DNA from 4 places in the Actinocorallia aurantiaca genome. Region 1 is predicted to be linked to each of the others. Evidence: riboswitches for the same ligand, from Rfam matches in the RefSeq annotation. Region 1 holds a riboswitch; each other region holds the start of a gene.
The links. Region 1 has a riboswitch for S-adenosylmethionine ahead of ABD327_RS11845 (ABC transporter substrate-binding protein). Riboswitches for the same ligand answer to the same signal wherever they lie in the genome.
Positions count from the first base shown of each region.

Region 2: another riboswitch for S-adenosylmethionine. It lies ahead of ABD327_RS10930 (helix-turn-helix transcriptional regulator); the one in region 1 lies ahead of ABD327_RS11845 (ABC transporter substrate-binding protein).
Region 3: another riboswitch for S-adenosylmethionine. It lies ahead of thrC (threonine synthase); the one in region 1 lies ahead of ABD327_RS11845 (ABC transporter substrate-binding protein).
Region 4: another riboswitch for S-adenosylmethionine. It lies ahead of ABD327_RS02410 (aminotransferase class V-fold PLP-dependent enzyme); the one in region 1 lies ahead of ABD327_RS11845 (ABC transporter substrate-binding protein).

Region 1 covers NZ_BAAATZ010000007.1:304,821-308,698, reverse strand. Annotated here, with positions in the region: gene ABD327_RS11855 (TetR/AcrR family transcriptional regulator) at 62-655, shown strand; gene ABD327_RS11850 (hypothetical protein) at 692-1,393, opposite strand; SAM riboswitch class IV at 1,499-1,611, shown strand; gene ABD327_RS11845 (ABC transporter substrate-binding protein) at 1,650-3,284, shown strand; gene ABD327_RS11840 (ABC transporter permease) at 3,281-3,878, shown strand, end outside.
Region 2 covers NZ_BAAATZ010000007.1:96,992-100,869, reverse strand. Annotated here, with positions in the region: gene ABD327_RS10940 (DUF7064 domain-containing protein) at 58-1,053, shown strand; gene ABD327_RS10935 (phosphotransferase) at 1,050-2,108, shown strand; SAM riboswitch class IV at 2,191-2,302, shown strand; gene ABD327_RS10930 (helix-turn-helix transcriptional regulator) at 2,313-3,683, shown strand; gene ABD327_RS10925 (type I polyketide synthase) at 3,787-3,878, shown strand, end outside.
Region 3 covers NZ_BAAATZ010000003.1:508,031-511,908, reverse strand. Annotated here, with positions in the region: gene ABD327_RS05600 (hypothetical protein) at 1-317, shown strand, start outside; gene ABD327_RS37435 (cold shock domain-containing protein) at 409-642, opposite strand; gene ABD327_RS05590 (MoaD/ThiS family protein) at 648-926, opposite strand; gene thrC (threonine synthase) at 929-2,158, opposite strand; SAM riboswitch class I at 2,174-2,315, opposite strand; gene ABD327_RS05580 (alpha,alpha-trehalose-phosphate synthase (UDP-forming)) at 2,495-3,878, shown strand, end outside.
Region 4 covers NZ_BAAATZ010000002.1:330,568-334,445, reverse strand. Annotated here, with positions in the region: gene ABD327_RS02415 (PP2C family protein-serine/threonine phosphatase) at 1-1,064, opposite strand, end outside; gene ABD327_RS02410 (aminotransferase class V-fold PLP-dependent enzyme) at 1,165-2,382, opposite strand; SAM riboswitch class IV at 2,426-2,540, opposite strand; gene ABD327_RS02405 (PIG-L family deacetylase) at 2,598-3,401, opposite strand; gene ABD327_RS02400 (hypothetical protein) at 3,406-3,878, opposite strand, start outside.

The DNA.
Region 1 (3,878 bases):
GTGTTCGCCGGCGGCCCGGCGGGGTTGATTGTTGAGTTGAACTCAACTTACGCTCTGCCACATGACGTCTCTCTCGGAACGCGGCACTCAGACCCGGCGGCGGCTGCTCGACGCCGCGGCGGAGGAACTGATCCGGACGGGGGAGGTGGAGGTCGCGGCGGTCGCGCGGCGGGCCGGGGTGAGCGTGGGGCTGCCCTACCGGTACTTCGGCACGCAGAGCGGGCTGCTCGGCGCGCTTCTGGCGCGCTTCTACTACCAGGTGGACGCCGTGGTGTTCCGCGGGTTTCCGGGCGAGACCTGGGTCGCGCGGGAGAGGGCCCGGATGGCGGCCCTGGTGCGGCATCTGTACGCCGATCCGCTCGCGCCGACGATCCTGGGGCAGATGAGCAGGGACATCCAGGCCGCCGAAGTCGAGGCCCAGTACATGAGGCTGATCATCGACCGGGCCGCGCGCAACCTCGCGGGGGCCCGCAGCCGCGGGGAGGGGGCCGCCGACGGCGACCTCGAACTGCTGGCGGCCTGCCTCATGGGCGGGTTGCGCTCGGCGCTGAGCCTGGCGCTCAACCGGACGCCCCGGCCCGACCCCGAGGTCCTGACCGAGGCCCTCTGGACGTTCATGAAGAACATCACCCACCCGCGTGAGGCTCTGCTCTGAGGGGCTGCCCGGCAGCCCCGCCGACCGGGCGACGGGTCAGGACGCGGGGCGGACGTCGACGTGGTCGGAGCCGGAGGTCTGGGCGTCGAAACGGGAGGTGCCGTCGAAACGGGCCTGCCAGGAGCCGTCGCGGTCCGCGGTGAAGGCGCGGGTGAAGCGGCCGTCCCGGCCGGTGGTCACGGTCGCCTTGTACGTCCACTTCGAGGTGCCCTGGGCGCGGAAGTAGAGGCGGACCTTGCGGGCGGAGTAGGGGATGTAGCGCTCGGGCCGGTCGCTCCAGCGGACGAGCCTGCTCGACACGGTCAGCTTGCGGCCCTTGCGCACGGGCTCGGGACCCGCGTTGAAGCCGGTGAACTTCGTGTCGTGCTTCTGCCACCAGAAGAAGCTCTCGTCGGCGATCGTCCTGCCGCCCCGGCCGGTCACGATGACCTGGAGCCGCCACTTGCCGGTGTCCTCTTCGGTGAAGCAGCCGGTGCCGAGCTCGTAGGCGTCCTCCCCGGCCGAGAGCTTCGACGAGATCCAGCCGCCCCGGCCGCGGGAGTCGTACAGCTTGGCCCGGAAGGTCGAGCCGGAGGGCGCGGTGGCCGCCGCCCTGATGTTCGCCGGCACGCAGGTGCCGGGCCCTTGGACGACGACCTTCTTGTCGTAGGTGAAGACGACGTCCGCTCCGGCGGCCTGCGCGGGCGCGGCGGTGAGCGGGACGAGCAGCAGGGCGCTCAGGCCGAGCAGGCGGTGCATGGGGGAGCCTCCGGGGGATGGGTGCCCGAGTGTATCGAGCCATGATCGGACCCGGTTTCCCGGGCACCGTTGACATCTAACTCTAATTTTCCTACCTTTTAAGTAGGTAAAGAGCGTCGACGTCAAGCCCCGGCTGGTCGGCCGGCAACCCTCGTTCCCGCGCGGGGTGCTCCCGGGGATCACCTGGCGGCGTGATCCAGCGCCGCAATGAGCGGGCCCCGTCAGGGGCTCTCGGTGGAAAGGCATGACCCCCCACATGTACGCAGTTCGCACCTCCGCCCTCCTGCTGACCGCCCTCCTCGCCCTCACCGCCTGCGGCGGCGGGACCTCCGCGGACGCCGACGCGGAATCGGGAGAGCCGGTCAAGGGCGGGACGCTGGTCTACGCGGTCAACACCGAACCGACGAACCTCGACCCGCACGCCAGCCCGCAGGACATCACCGGCCTCTACACCAGGCCCGTGCTCGACTCCCTGGTCACGCTGGACGACCAGGGGAAGATCCACCCCTGGCTGGCCTCCTCCTGGGAGATCTCCGCGGACCAGAAGACCTACACGTTCAAGCTGCGCGAGGGCGTGAAGTTCAGCGACGGCACGGTCTTCGACGCCGCCGCCGTCAAGGCCAACCTCGAGCACATCGTGGACCCGAAGACCAAGTCGCAGCTCGCCGCCGGCTTCATCGCCCCCTACACCGGTTCGGAGGTCGTCGACGCGCGGACGGTGAAGGTCTCCTTCTCCCGCCCGCACTCGCCGTTCCTCGCCGCGCTGGCCACCGCCTACTTCGGCATCCAGTCGCCGGAGTCGCTGAAGAAGGGCCCCGAGGAGCTGGCCAAGCGGGTGATCGGCACCGGCCCGTTCGTCATCGACGAGTTCACCCCGCGCCAGGGCATCACCTACCACCGCAACCCGGACTACGACTGGGCGCCTCCGACCGCCGCGCACTCCGGTCCCGCCCACCTGGAGAAACTGGAGATCAAGCTGCTGGCCGAGGACTCCGTCCGGCTCGGCGCGCTGACCAGCGGCCAGGTCGACGGGATCGCCAGCGTGCCGCCGGTGAACGTCAAGCAGCTCAAGGCCGACTCCCGCTTCACGCTCCAGACCAAGCAGGCCCCCGGCGGCAACTACAGCTACTACCCGAACACCGCCGGCGGCGTGTTCAAGGACGTGAAGGTCCGCCAGGCGTTCCGTGACGGCATCGATTTCAAGACAGTCGTCGACAAGCTGTACTTCGGCGTCTTCCAGCCGGCGTTCAGCCCGATCTCGCCCGCCACCCAGGGGTACGACAAGAGCACCGAGACCCAGTGGAAGTACGACCCGGACGGTGCCGCCAAGCTGCTTGACGAGGCGGGCTGGACCGGCCGGGACGACCAGGGCTACCGCACCAGGGACGGTGAGCGCCTCACCGTCCGCTGGCCGTTCCTGAAGGCGTTCGCCCGCGAACAGCGCGACACCCTGGCCCAGCAGATCCAGGCCGAGGCCAAGAAGATCGGCTTCGACGTGGCGTTCGACGACGTCACCGTCGCCGAATACCTGCCCAAAGTCATCAAGGGCGACTACGACCTGGCCGACTTCAGCTGGCAGCGCGCGGACGGCGACGCCCTGCGCAACCTCTTCTCGTCCTCCAGCATCACCAACGCCGAGCAGTACGGCCAGAACCAGGCCAAGTACACCGACAAGGAGGTCGACGGCTGGCTCGACGACTCCCTGAACACCACCGACCTCGCCGAACGCGCCGCCCTGTACTCCAAGGTGCAGCAGAAGGTGAACACCGACGTCGCCGTGTTCCCCGTCTACGTCTTCAACTACGTGCTGGGCTCGTCGAAGAAGGCGCACGGCATCGGATGGGAGCCGCAGGCCTACCCGACCTTCTACAGCGCCTGGGTGACCAAGTGAGCCGGGTGAGTAAGAGCAGGACGCCCGCACGACACCCGGTGGCGCGCCGGACCCTCGTCCGGCTCGGCGCGTCGCTGCTGGTGCTGTGGGGCGCGGTCACACTCGCCTTCGCCTCGCTGCACCTGACCCCGGGCAGCATCGAGGACACGCTGATCGGCCAGTCCACGGTGACGCCGGAGGTCCGGGCGCAGATCGTCGCCGACTACGGGCTCGACGAGCCGGTGCACGTCCAGTACCTCGCCTACCTGGGCCGGGTCCTGAAGGGCGACCTCGGCCACTCCTACCAGCTGCACGACTCGGTGTCCTCGCTCATCTCCAGCCAGGCCGTCCCCTCGCTCCAGCTCACCCTGACGGGTCTGGGCCTGGCCGCGGTGACCGCGATCCTGCTGTCCCTGCTGACGGCCAAGAGGAGTCGGCTGCTGCGCGGAGTGGTGTCCGGGCTCGAGCTGGTCGGCATCTCGGTGCCGGTCTTCTGGGCCGGGATCCTGCTGCTGACGGTGTTCTCCTTCCAGCTCGGATGGTTCCCCGCCGCGGGCGGCGACGGGTTCTCCGGGCTCGTCCTGCCGGCCGTCGCGGTGGCGATCTCCGTGACCG
Region 2 (3,878 bases), 210 kb from region 1:
TCTTGTGACATCGTTCGGCGAACAACGTCATGCGTCCGTCTGAGGAGGAGCGACCGCATGGTGAGGATCGTGGAACACGGGACCTGGCGACTCACGGAGGAGGACGAGTCACGGCACGCTCCGGGGGAGGGGATGCTGTGGAACGAGTCCTACTACTTCGACTTCGCCACCGAGGACGGTTCGCTCGGCGGGTACGTCCGGCTCGGCCTCTACCCGAACTGGGGACGGGCCTGGTACTGGGCCTGCGTGGCCAGGCCGGGGCACCCGCTCGTCATCGTCGCGGACGACGACGCCCCGCTGCCCGCCCCCGGTGAGACGGCGGTGCGGACGGACTCCTACCGGGCCTCGCAGGAGATCCCGGAACCGTTCGGCCCCGCCCGCGTGAGCCTGGACGCCGTCGCGCACGTGCTCGCGTCCGCGACGGACGCCTACGGAGACCTCGGCGGGACCGAGACGACGAGGCTCGTCCTGGACCTCGAATGGGACACCGTCGGCGGCGCGTACCCGTACAAGGACCTGCCGCGCTACGAGATCCCCTGCACGGTCTCGGGAACGGTCCGGGTGGGCGACGAGACTTTCGACGTCACCGCCTCGGGGGAGCGGGACCACTCGTGGGGAGAGCGGGACTGGTGGTCGGTCTCCTGGCTGTGGAGTTCGGGGCGGCTCGACGACGGCACCTGGTTCCACGGGATGCAGGCCAACGTCGGCTTCCCCATGGAATGGCCGTCGTTCACCGCCGCGCGTGAGGAGGGTCCGGTCCACCTCGACGGCTTCCGCGCCGAGACGGTCTTCGGTCCGGACGACCTGCCGGAGTACTCGCGGCTCGGGCTGAAGGGCGCGCCGATGACCGCGACGCCGACGGCGTTCGCGCCCGTCGCGGTGACCTCCCCCGACGGCGTCCTCGCGTACTTCCCGCGAGCCCTGTGCCGTTTCGAGGCCGAGGACGGCCGCACCGGACACGGCTGGACCGAATGGCACCAGCCGCCGGGGTGGCGCGACCACGACTGGGCGCCTTCCCCGAACTCCGCCGACGACCAGGAGGACCGGTCATGACCGCCCCCGCCCTTCCCGGAGCCCACGGCCTGACCGCCGCCTGGCTGACCGAGGCCCTCGCGCCCCGCCTCGCCGGAGTGAAGGTGACCGGCGTCGACGCCGTTCCCGTCGGCACCGGCCAGGTCTCCGACACCTTCCGCCTGAACCTCGCCTACGAGCGGCCCGTGGACCTGCCCGCCACCCTGGTCGCCAAGGTCCCCGCCCTCGACCCGGCGAGCCGCGCCGCGGCCAGGGCGATCCGCACCTACGAGATCGAGGCGGGTTTCTACACCCACCTGGCGCAGGGGCTGGCCGCCGCGATCCCCGTCTGCCACTTCAGCGCATACGAGCCCGGACAGGACGACTACACCGTCATCCTGGAGGACCTCGCCCCGGCCCGCCCGGGCGACCAGCTCGCCGGCGTCACCGCCGAGGAGGCCGCGGCGGCCGTGGACGAGCTCGCGATCCTGCACGCGGCCGGCTGGGACTCCCCGGACCTGGCCGCCCTCCCGTGGCTGAACCGCCACGACGCGGCCTCCTCCGAGTTCACTGCGGCGATGGTCACCGGCCTGTACGACGGCTTCCGCGACCGCTACGCCGAGCGCCTGACCCCCGAGATCCTCGCGCTCATCGAGGATTTCCTCCCGCGCATGGCCGCCTACCTGGCTCCCCGTCCCGGTCCGGCGAGCCTCACTCACGGCGACTTCCGCGCCGACAACCTCCTGTTCGGCCGCTCCCGCCCCTACATCGTGGACTGGCAGACCTGCACCTACGGGTCCCCGCTGTCCGACCTGTCCTATTTCCTGGGCTCCAGTCTCCCCACGGAGACCCGCCGCGCCTGCGAGCACGCCCTCGTCCGCCGCTACCACGCCTCCCTGGCCGCGAGTGGCATCCCCCTGACCTGGGACGACTGCTGGACCTCCTACCGCGAACACGCCTTCCACGGCATCACCATGTCCATCGGCGCCTCCATGCTCGTGGAGCGCACCGACCGCGGCGACGACATGTTCTGCACCATGACCGCCCGCCACGCCGACCACGCCCTGGACCTGGACTCCCTGTCCCTCCTCCGCTGAGCCGGGGAGGGGTGAAGATTCAACGAAAACGGGATGGATCTATGGTTTTCCTACTTAATTAGTGTGTATTCTGGCGATGTTCGGCAAGGAGCGCCAGCGCCAAGCCCCGGCTCGCTGGCCGGCAACCCTCACTGCTGCAGGGTGCCCCGGGTGACGCCAGGCGGCGTGCCTCGAGCACGTCGCAAGCAACAGTGAGGACGGACCATGCGGTATGCCCCCCCGATCACACCGGCCACCGTCAAGAGCCTGGTGCGGACCGGGCACCCCGAAGAGGCGGCACTCGCCCTGGCGGAGTTGGAGTCGGGACCCGACCCGAGAGGAACGGTCCGATCCCTGCGGGACTGGGCGTCCTGCTGGTACCCCGGTCTCCTCGGTCCGTCCCGGGACGCGTGCGCCTCGCCGCCCCCGATCTGCGAGGGCCTGGACGCGCTGCGCGAGCTCATGTCCACCGGCGCCGGGGACGAAGCGGTGGCCCGGGCCGAACGGGTGCTCGGCGACTGCCCGATGGGCTCCGGCGCGCTGGAGCCGCTGCTGGCCTCCCTCGCCACGCTCGTCTATGCCGACCGCGCGGACAGGGCCGCCCGCTGGTGCGAGCCGCTGCTGGAGCAGACCACCGCGCACTGCGACCCGGTCTGGCTCGGCGCCTTCGCCGCGATCCGCGCCGAGAGCGCCTTCCGGCAGGGCGACCTCCCGGCCGCGGTGGAGGCGGTGAGAACGGCGCTGACGCATATCTCGTGGCAGAGCTGGGGAGTGGCGATCGGCATTCCCTTCGCCATCATGATCTCGGCCAAGGCGGTGATGGGAAAGAATGAGGACGCGCTTCGCTACCTTGCCGTCCCGGTTCCTCCGACGATGTTCGAGACGCCTGCTGGACTGCATTATCTGGCGGCTCGCGGATATTTTCGCCTCGCTGCCGGAGATGCGGAGAGCGCTTTCGCCGAATTCCTGGAGTGCGGCGAGCGGATGCGGCGCTGGGAGGTCGACCTGCCCGGCCTGGCGGCCTGGCGGATCGGGGCGGGCCGGGCCGCGCTCGAACTCGGCCGCCGCCGCGAGGCCCTGGCGCTGGCCGAGGAGCAGCTGGACCGGCTGGACCGGTTGGGCGCCGGGCGCACCCGCACCCGGGGGCTGGCCCTGCGGCTCCAGGCTGAAGCCGGCACCCCGCGCCGGCGGGGGGCTCTGCTGGAGGAGGCGGCGGCGGTACTGGAGGAGGCCGGGGACCGGCTGGAGCTGGCCGGCACGCTGAGCGCGCTGGGCAAGGCCAGGGACGCCGGAGGCGATCGTGCGCGCGCCCTCGCCGCGGGGGCCAGGGCGCGCGCGATCGCCGCGTCCTGCGGACTGCCCTCCGACCCCGGGCAGGGAGAGGAGGTCCCGGCGGGCGCCCACGGCGTGTCCCGGGCCTCGGTGGTGCTCAGCGAGGCCGAGCTCAAGGTCGCCACCCTCGCCGCGCAGGGGCTGTCCAACCGGCAGATCTCCTCCCGGCTGTACGTCACGGTCAGCACCGTCGAACAGCACCTCACCCGTATCTACCGCAAGCTCGGTGTTTCTCGCCGATTGGATCTGGCGGAATTCCTGTGACCTCCTCTGCTAGGGGTTTCTAGGGGTTGTTAAGGGTGGTGAAAACCCTTGCCCGAGGCGCAGACTCGACTTGATGAATGGTCTGGTCGGCCAAGGAGCAGATATGGGTGGCGTTATTCCCGTCGCGGTCGTCGGATTGGCGTGCAGGATTCCGGGGGCGCCTGATCCGGAATCCTTCTGGCGAATTCTTGAAAA
Region 3 (3,878 bases), on a different contig from region 1:
GCGAGCGCGCCGACCGCTGGGGCCGCGCGGACTTCCGCATGGTCGACCGCGTCTCCTGGTACGACGGGGACCGCGGGCGCGGCCTGCGCCAGACCCGCCAGTCGAGGGGGCGGAACTTCTCGAACCGGTACCGGATCTTCGTCCCGCCGACCTACCGCACCTACGGCCACGTCAGCCGCCCGTTCCGGCTGTGGGACCGCTGGGGCTGGAACGACGGCGACCACGGCGACCGCTACGACGATTACGACGACGGCTGGAACGACTACGACGGAGAGGACAGCTGGAGCGGCTGGCGCAGGACCTCCGTGAACCGGTGACCTCTCCCTTTCGCGCGGCGACGTACGAAACGGAATCCGAAAAGAGAAAGACCCGCAGGGCCGAGCACCTGCGGGTCCCGCGAATTGCGGATCAAAGAGAGCGGACCAGGTCGGCCTGCGGGCCCCGGTCGCTCTGGGTGATCTCGAACTCGACCCGCTGCCCCTGCTCCAGGGTGCGGTAGCCGTCCATCTGGATGGACGTGTGCCGGAAGATACCGGCGGTGCGGGTGGGCGGGGAATTGCTTCGGCCGGGTCCGGCCAGCCATTCGGGAAAACAAAAAAGAAAGGACCCGCCTTTTGACGGGCGGATCCTTTCCACTGTCATCGGCCTCAGCAGCCCCCGGCGACCGCCGGAATGATGGAGACCTGGATGCCCGCGGGAGTGGGCGTGTCCAGGCCCTCGGCGAACCGGACGTCCTCGTCGCCGACGTAGACGTTCACGAACCGGCGGAGCCTGCCCGCGTCGTCCAGGACCCGGGCGGAGATGCCGGAGTGGTTCTTCTCCAGGTCCGCGATGACGTCACGCAGGGTGCCGCCCTCGGCCTTCACCTCGGACTCGCCGCCGGTGTAGGTGCGGAGGATCGTGGGGATGCGAACGGAAACACTCATGCTCAGACCAATCCTGTAGCGCGGAAAGCCTCGATGTTGGGCGCGATGTTGGCGGACGGCTTGGCCACCGAGGCGACCGCGTCCAGGGTCTTCAGGCCTTCGCCCGAGTTGATGATGACCGTCTCCAGCGACGGGTCCAGCAGACCGCTCTCGATGAGCTTCTTCAGCACGCCGACGGTCACGCCGCCCGCGGTCTCGGCGAAGATGCCCTCGGTGCGGGCCAGCAGCCGGATGCCCTCGACGACCTCGGGGTCGGTGACGTCCTCGACGGCCCCGCCCGTCCGGCGCACCGCGTCCAGGACGTAGGGCCCGTCGGCGGGGTTGCCGATCGCCAGGGACTTGGCGATCGTGTCCGGCTTGACCGGCCGGACCACGTCGTGGCCGGCCTTGAAGGCGGCGGAGACGGGGCTGCAGCCCTCGGCCTGCGCGCCGTAGACCTTGTAGGGCTTGTCCTCGACCAGTCCGAGCTTGATGAACTCCTGGAACGCCTTGTCGATCTTGGTCAGCTGGGAGCCGGACGCGATCGGGACCACGATCTGGTCGGGCAGCCGCCAGCCGAGCTGCTCGGCGATCTCGTAGCCGAGGGTCTTGGAGCCCTCCGCGTAGAACGGGCGGACGTTCACGTTCACGAACGCCCAGTCCTCCTGCTCGCCGGCGAGTTCGGAGGCGAGCCGGTTGACGTCGTCGTAGTTGCCGTCCACGGTCACGAACGTGCCGTCGTACACGGCCGTCGTGATGATCTTCTGCTGCTCCAGGTCGGAGGGCACGAACACGGCGCTGCGGATGCCGGCGCGGGCCGCGGCGGCGGCCACGGCGTTGGCGAGGTTGCCGGTGGAGGGGCAGGCCAGGACCTTGAAGCCCAGCTCCCGCGCGGCGGCCAGCGCGACCCCGACGACGCGGTCCTTGAAGGAGTGGGTGGGGTTGCCGCTGTCGTCCTTGACCCACAGGGCCTGCATCCCCAGCGCGGAGGCGAGCTGGTCGGCCTTCACCAGCCGGGTGTAGCCGGGCTCGGTGTTGGGGATCTCGGCGACGTTCGAAGGAACCGGCAGCAGGTCCTTGTAACGCCAGATGTTGTGCGGACCCGCCTCGATGCTCTCGCGCGTCACGCCGCTGAGGTCGTAGGAGACCTCCAGCGGCCCGAAACACTCGGAGCAGGCGTAGTAGGGGCCGAGTTCTACGGTGTTGCCACACTCGCGGCAGATCAGCGCGGTGGCGTTACCCAGGTCGGGCATGAGTACGAGGCCTCTCCCTCATCTTCCCTGTGCCGATCTGGTCACAGGCCGGAGTTGGCACCTCGTCCCGGCCGAAGCCTCGCTATGGGCGCGATGGCGAACCGGGAGGGTTGCCGGGGCTTCGCAGGGCCGTTCCCTCCACCCCTCTGGATGAGCGCCCGTGAGATATCCACGGGCTTGTATGAAGTTGTGTCCCGACTTTACAACAGGTGTCCGATTGCGAGCACGTGGGGTCTCACCCCTTGGACCGTCCTCCGATGTTAGCTCGATCACTCGGTACCGGGTGGGAACGGTCCCCTTCCCCGCCTCCGCGCAGTGGCATGCGACACTCTGGCCATGCAGGTACTCGTCGCCAGCAACCGCGGCCCCGTGTCCTTCTCCCTGTCCGAAGAGGGCGCGCTGAGCATGCGCCGCGGCGGCGGGGGCCTGGTCTCCGGCCTCGCCTCGGTCGCGGCCGGCACCGACCTGGTCTGGGTGTGCGCCGCCCTGTCCGAGGGCGACCGGCTCGCCGCCCGCCAGGACCCGTACGGGCGGCTCGACCGCGCCGGGCACGAGACGGGCGCCGTCCGGATGCTGGACATCCCCGAGAAGACGTTCCACCGCGCCTACAACTCGATCGCCAACTCCACCCTCTGGTTCGTCCACCACCTGCTCTACGACACCCCGAACGAACCGCACTTCGACAGCACGTTCCGGCGCGACTGGCAGTCCTACGAGGCCTACAACTCGGCGTTCGCCGACGCCCTGGCCCAGGACGCCGAGCGTGGCGCGAAGGTCGTCGTCCAGGACTACCACCTGGCGCTGGTCCCCCGGATGCTGCGCGAACGGCGCCCCGACCTCCGCGTCGCGCACTTCTCGCACACCCCGTGGGCGCCGCCGGAGTACTTCCGCCTGCTGCCCGACGACATCGCCGTCGAGGTGCTGGAGGGCATCCTCGGCTCCGACCACGCCGGGTTCCTGTGCGACCGCTGGGCCGAGGCCTTCCTGGACTGCTGCGAGTCGGTCCTCGACGCCAAGGTCGACCGGTTCGCCCGGACCGTCCGGCACCGGGGCAGGACCACCCGGATCGGCGTGCACTCCCTGGGCGTGGACGGCGCGGACCTGCGGGAGCGCGCCGCGCGGGACGACGTCGCCGAGCGCCGGGCCGCGCTGCTGGAGCAGATCGGCGACCGGCAGCTCATCCTGCGCATCGACCGCACCGAGCTGTCCAAGAACATCGTGCGGGGCCTCGCCGCCTACTGGGAGCTGCTGCTCCACCACCGCGAATGGCACGGCCGGGTGGTGCACGTGGCCTTCGCCTACCCCTCCCGCACCGACCTGCCCCGCTACCGCGACTACACCGCCGCCGTCGAACGGCTCGCCTCGGAGATCAACGACGAGTTCGGCACGGAGGACTGGACCCCGCTGATCCTCCAGGTCAAGGACGACTACGCCCGCTCCCTCGCCGCCTTCCGGCTGGCGGACGTCCTGGTGGTCAACCCGATCCGCGACGGCATGAACCTCGTCGCCAAGGAGGGCCCGATCCTGTCGGAGAAGGGCTGCGCGCTGGTGCTCTCCCGGGAGGCGGGCGCGGCCGGCGAGCTGGCCGACGACGCCCTCATGGTCAACCCCTACGACGTCTCCCAGACCGCCGCGAAGCTGAACCAGGCGCTGCTGATGTCGTCCGAGGAGCGCCGCCGCCGCACCGCCGCCCTGGCCGACGCCGCCACGGCCCTGCCCC
Region 4 (3,878 bases), on a different contig from region 1:
ACCAGGTCGCCGGCGAACCAGTCGTCCTCGCCGAGGGCCGCGCCGTCGCTGAGCAGGACGAGCATGTCGCCGGGCACGACCTGGACGTCCGCCAGGAACGGCTCGTCGGCGTATCCGCCGAGGTTGCCGAGCAGGATGGAGCCGCCCATGTTCGCGAACGGGTCGGTGAGCAGGGACTCGGCGAGCACCGTCTGGTCGGGGTTGAGGCGCAGCGCCGTCCGCCCCCCGAACGGCAGCATCCGCACCAGCCAGGCCGGGCTGTCCCCCACCGACAGCAGGGCCGTTCTCCCGTCCGGGTGGACGGCCGCGAACAGAGCCGTGGACGCTCCGCGCCCCTGGCCGACCACGGCGTCCTCGGCCGCCCTCAGCGCGCCTTCCAGGTCGTGGGAGGAGACGAGGTAGTCCTTCAGGGCGGCGACGGCCGCCCGCGCGGCGCGCGCACCCGAACCGTCCCCCGGGCCCGTCACACCGTCGCAGACGACCAGCGCGACCACGCCATCGGTGCTGCGGACCGCGGCGAACGCGTCCTCGTTGTCCCACTCGGGATCGCCCTTGGCCTTCCGAGACCCCACCGCCGTCTCGGCCGCGATCCGCACCGAGACGCCCTCGTCCCAGGGACGGGTCACGGCCGCCACCACGCCGCCCGGGTCGTTCCCCGCGAGCAGGGCGCGCACGACCGCGTCCAGCCCGTGCGGCGAGTTCCCCGCGTGCAGCTCCAACAGCAGCGAAGCGTCGGTGAGGTCACGCGGAGGCCGTCCGACGGCCAGCGTGACGAGCCCGCAGATCACCGCCCAGACGTCGCGTGCCCGCGCGCCGGGAGTCTCCGGGACGGGCTCCTCACCCGCCCCGTGCGGCGGGACGCGCAGGATCTGCCAGCCCCGCTCCGGCCCCCAGCGCAGCGAACCCGGATACAAGAACCCCGGGCCGGTCCGCGCGACGCTCTCCGAGAGCAGCGGCCAGAGGGCGGGAAGCTCGCCCATCAGCCGCTCCACGGGCATCCCTCCGGGGTCGCCGAGAGCCGGCAACGGTTCTTCGGGCCACTCGACGGTCACTTCAGCGCGCACGGCCTACTCCCGCCCTGGGACGTCCGAGAACGCCCGTGGATCAGCGACTGGTAATGCCGTTCATAGTGGTACTCCAGGCCTGTCCGGGCAAGGTCATCCGTCAGGTCGCGTCTGTGAACGTTCGCAAAGCCGCGATGAGCCGGTCGATGTGCTCGTCCGTGGTGCCCAGGCCGATGCTGGCGCGCACCGCCGTGCCGTCGGCGCCCTCGCACCCGCCCTCGCCGCCCAGCAGGTGACGGACCAGCGGATGCGCGCAGAACTTGCCGTCCCGGACGCCGATGCCGTGCTCGGCCGAGAGGTACTCCGCCACGGAGCGGGCCGAACGCCCCTCCACGGTGAAGGAGACGATCCCGACGCGGGGGTGCTCCGGGCCCCACAGCGACAGCTCCCGTACGGCGGGGAGCTGCGCGAGCCCCTCCCGGAGCCTGCCGAGCAGCCGCTCCTCCTCGGCGATCAGGTCCTCCCAGCCGGTGAGCGTCTCGCAGGCCGCCGCCAAGGCGATCGCCCCGAGCACGTTCGGCGTCCCCGCCTCGTGGCGCTGCTCGGCGTCCGCCGCCCACTCCACGGAGCCGCCGGAGCCGACGTTCCGGCTCGCGCCGCCGCCCTTCAGGTAGGGGGCCGCGGCACGCAGCCAGTCCGCGCGGCCGGCCAGGACGCCCGCCCCGAACGGGGCGTACAGCTTGTGTCCCGACAGCGCGACGTAGTCCAGGTCGCGGGCGTCCAGCGGACGGTGCGGAGCGAGCTGGGCGGCGTCCACCGCGATCCGCGCCCCGTGGCGGTGCGCCAGGTCGGCGAACTCCTGGACGGGCCACAGCTCGCCCGTCACGTTGGAGGCCGCCGTGATGACGAGCAGGCGCGGCCCCTGCGGGCAGACCCGCAGCGCCTCGCCGGCGGCCCTCAGCGCCTCGATCGGGCTCGCGGGGACGGGCAGCCGGACGGCGTTGCGCCACGGCAGCTGGGTCGCGTGGTGCTCGGACTCGAACACCACGACGGACGTCGGGACGGGAAGCGCCCGCGCCAGCAGGTTGAACGAGTCCGTGGTGTTGCGCGTGAAGACGACGGCCTGCGGCCCGCCGAGGAAGGAGCGGACGCTCTCGCGCGCCTCCTCGTAGGCCCGCGTGGTGACCTGCGAGGCGTACCCGGCGCCGCGGTGGACGCTGCTGTAGTACGGGAGCGCCCGCGTGACGGCTTCCTGCACGCTCTCCAGACACGGTGCCGAAGCCGCGTAGTCGAAGTTCGCGTACGGCACGACGCCCGTCGTGACGGGAACGGGGGCGTCGGCGCCGACGAGCTGCGGGATACGGGTGAGAACGGACATGACCCAGCCTCCGGGATCCTGGGACCCCGGGGTGTGCCCGACGGGTCCGCGCTTGCCGGACGCTTCTTGCGACCGGCCAGGTCGTCACCCGGACCACCCCACCGCGGAAGGAGGGTTGGCGGCCAGCGAGCCGGGGCTTGGCGCTGGCACTCATGACCTAGCCGGGACTATAGCAAGGCCCGCCGGGCCCTTCCAGCCCGGTCGGCCCGGCGGTCTCAGGCGAGCCCGGCGAAGAGGTCGTCCTCCTTGTCCGGCCCCTCGCCGCGCACCCGGATGAACGACTCCGCACCGAAGACGATCGGCTTGGCCTCCTCGGGCAGTTGCAGCAGGAAGATGCTGTCGCCCTGGCTGGCGTGCGCCCTCAGCGCCTCGAACTTGGCCTCCGCGTACTGCGCGACGTCCACCGTCGTGGTGATCATCTCGTCGGAGACGCCGAAGTTCATCGGCTCCTCCATGCCCAGCTCCTCGGCCAGCCCGCTGGCCTTGAGGTAGTCGAACATCATCTGCAGGCCCGACTGGGGCACCGCCGTGTAGTAGAGCCTGTCCGGGATCCCCGTCCTGTCGGTGGCCGCGACCGCGACGCGGTGCGTCTGGATGTGGTCGGGATGCCCGTAGCCGCCGTTCTCGTCATAGGTGACGACGACCTGCGGCCGGTACTGCTCCATCAGGGCCACGAGCCGATCCGTCGCCGCGTCGAGATCGACGTTGGCGAAGGAGTCCGCCGCGTGGTTGGCGTCCCAGCCGTCCATTCCCGAATCGGCGTAGCCGAGCAGTTCCACATGCTGGATGCCGAGCAGTTCGGCCGACTTCTTCAACTCCTGGAGCCGGAGCTCCCTGACCGCCGCCGGGTCGTGTCCGGGCTCTCCGGGCTTCACCCCGCCCGGTCCGTCTCCCTGCTCGCCGTTGGTGCACGTCACGAGCACCGTGCGGATTCCGGAGGCGGCGGCCTTGGCGAGCACCCCACCGGTGCTGATCACTTCGTCGTCGGGGTGGGCGTGTACCGCCATCAGGGTCAACATGGACTCAGCGTACGTCCACCGTCTTCCAACCGGTCACCTTCTTCTGCCACACGGTGGTGCCGTTGTAGCGGGCCGCGACGGTGCCGTCCTTCTTGGCGGTGAAGAGGCGCGAATAGCGACCCTTGGAATTGGTCGTGACCACCGCGATCCGGGTGCCCTTCTTCTTGCCCTTCGGCTTGAACCAGATCTCGATCTTCTGCTTTTTCAACGCCGCGTAGGCGCCCTTCGCCCCCAGGGCCCGCAGGGTTCCCTGAACGCGCAGCTTGGCCCCCTTGGTCACGGGCCGGGGAGCAACGGCCACGTTGAGCTTGGCGGCCCTCCGGACCGTCACCGCGCCCGTCTTCTTGGCCGTCTTGAAGGCGTAGTAGGCGTCCTTGGACGTTCCGTCCGTGGCCGCGACCTCGATCGTGTAGCGGCCGCCCCAGTCGTTCGCGTCGAGCAGGGCGGTCCCTCTCCAGACGCCGTCTCCGGCGGTTC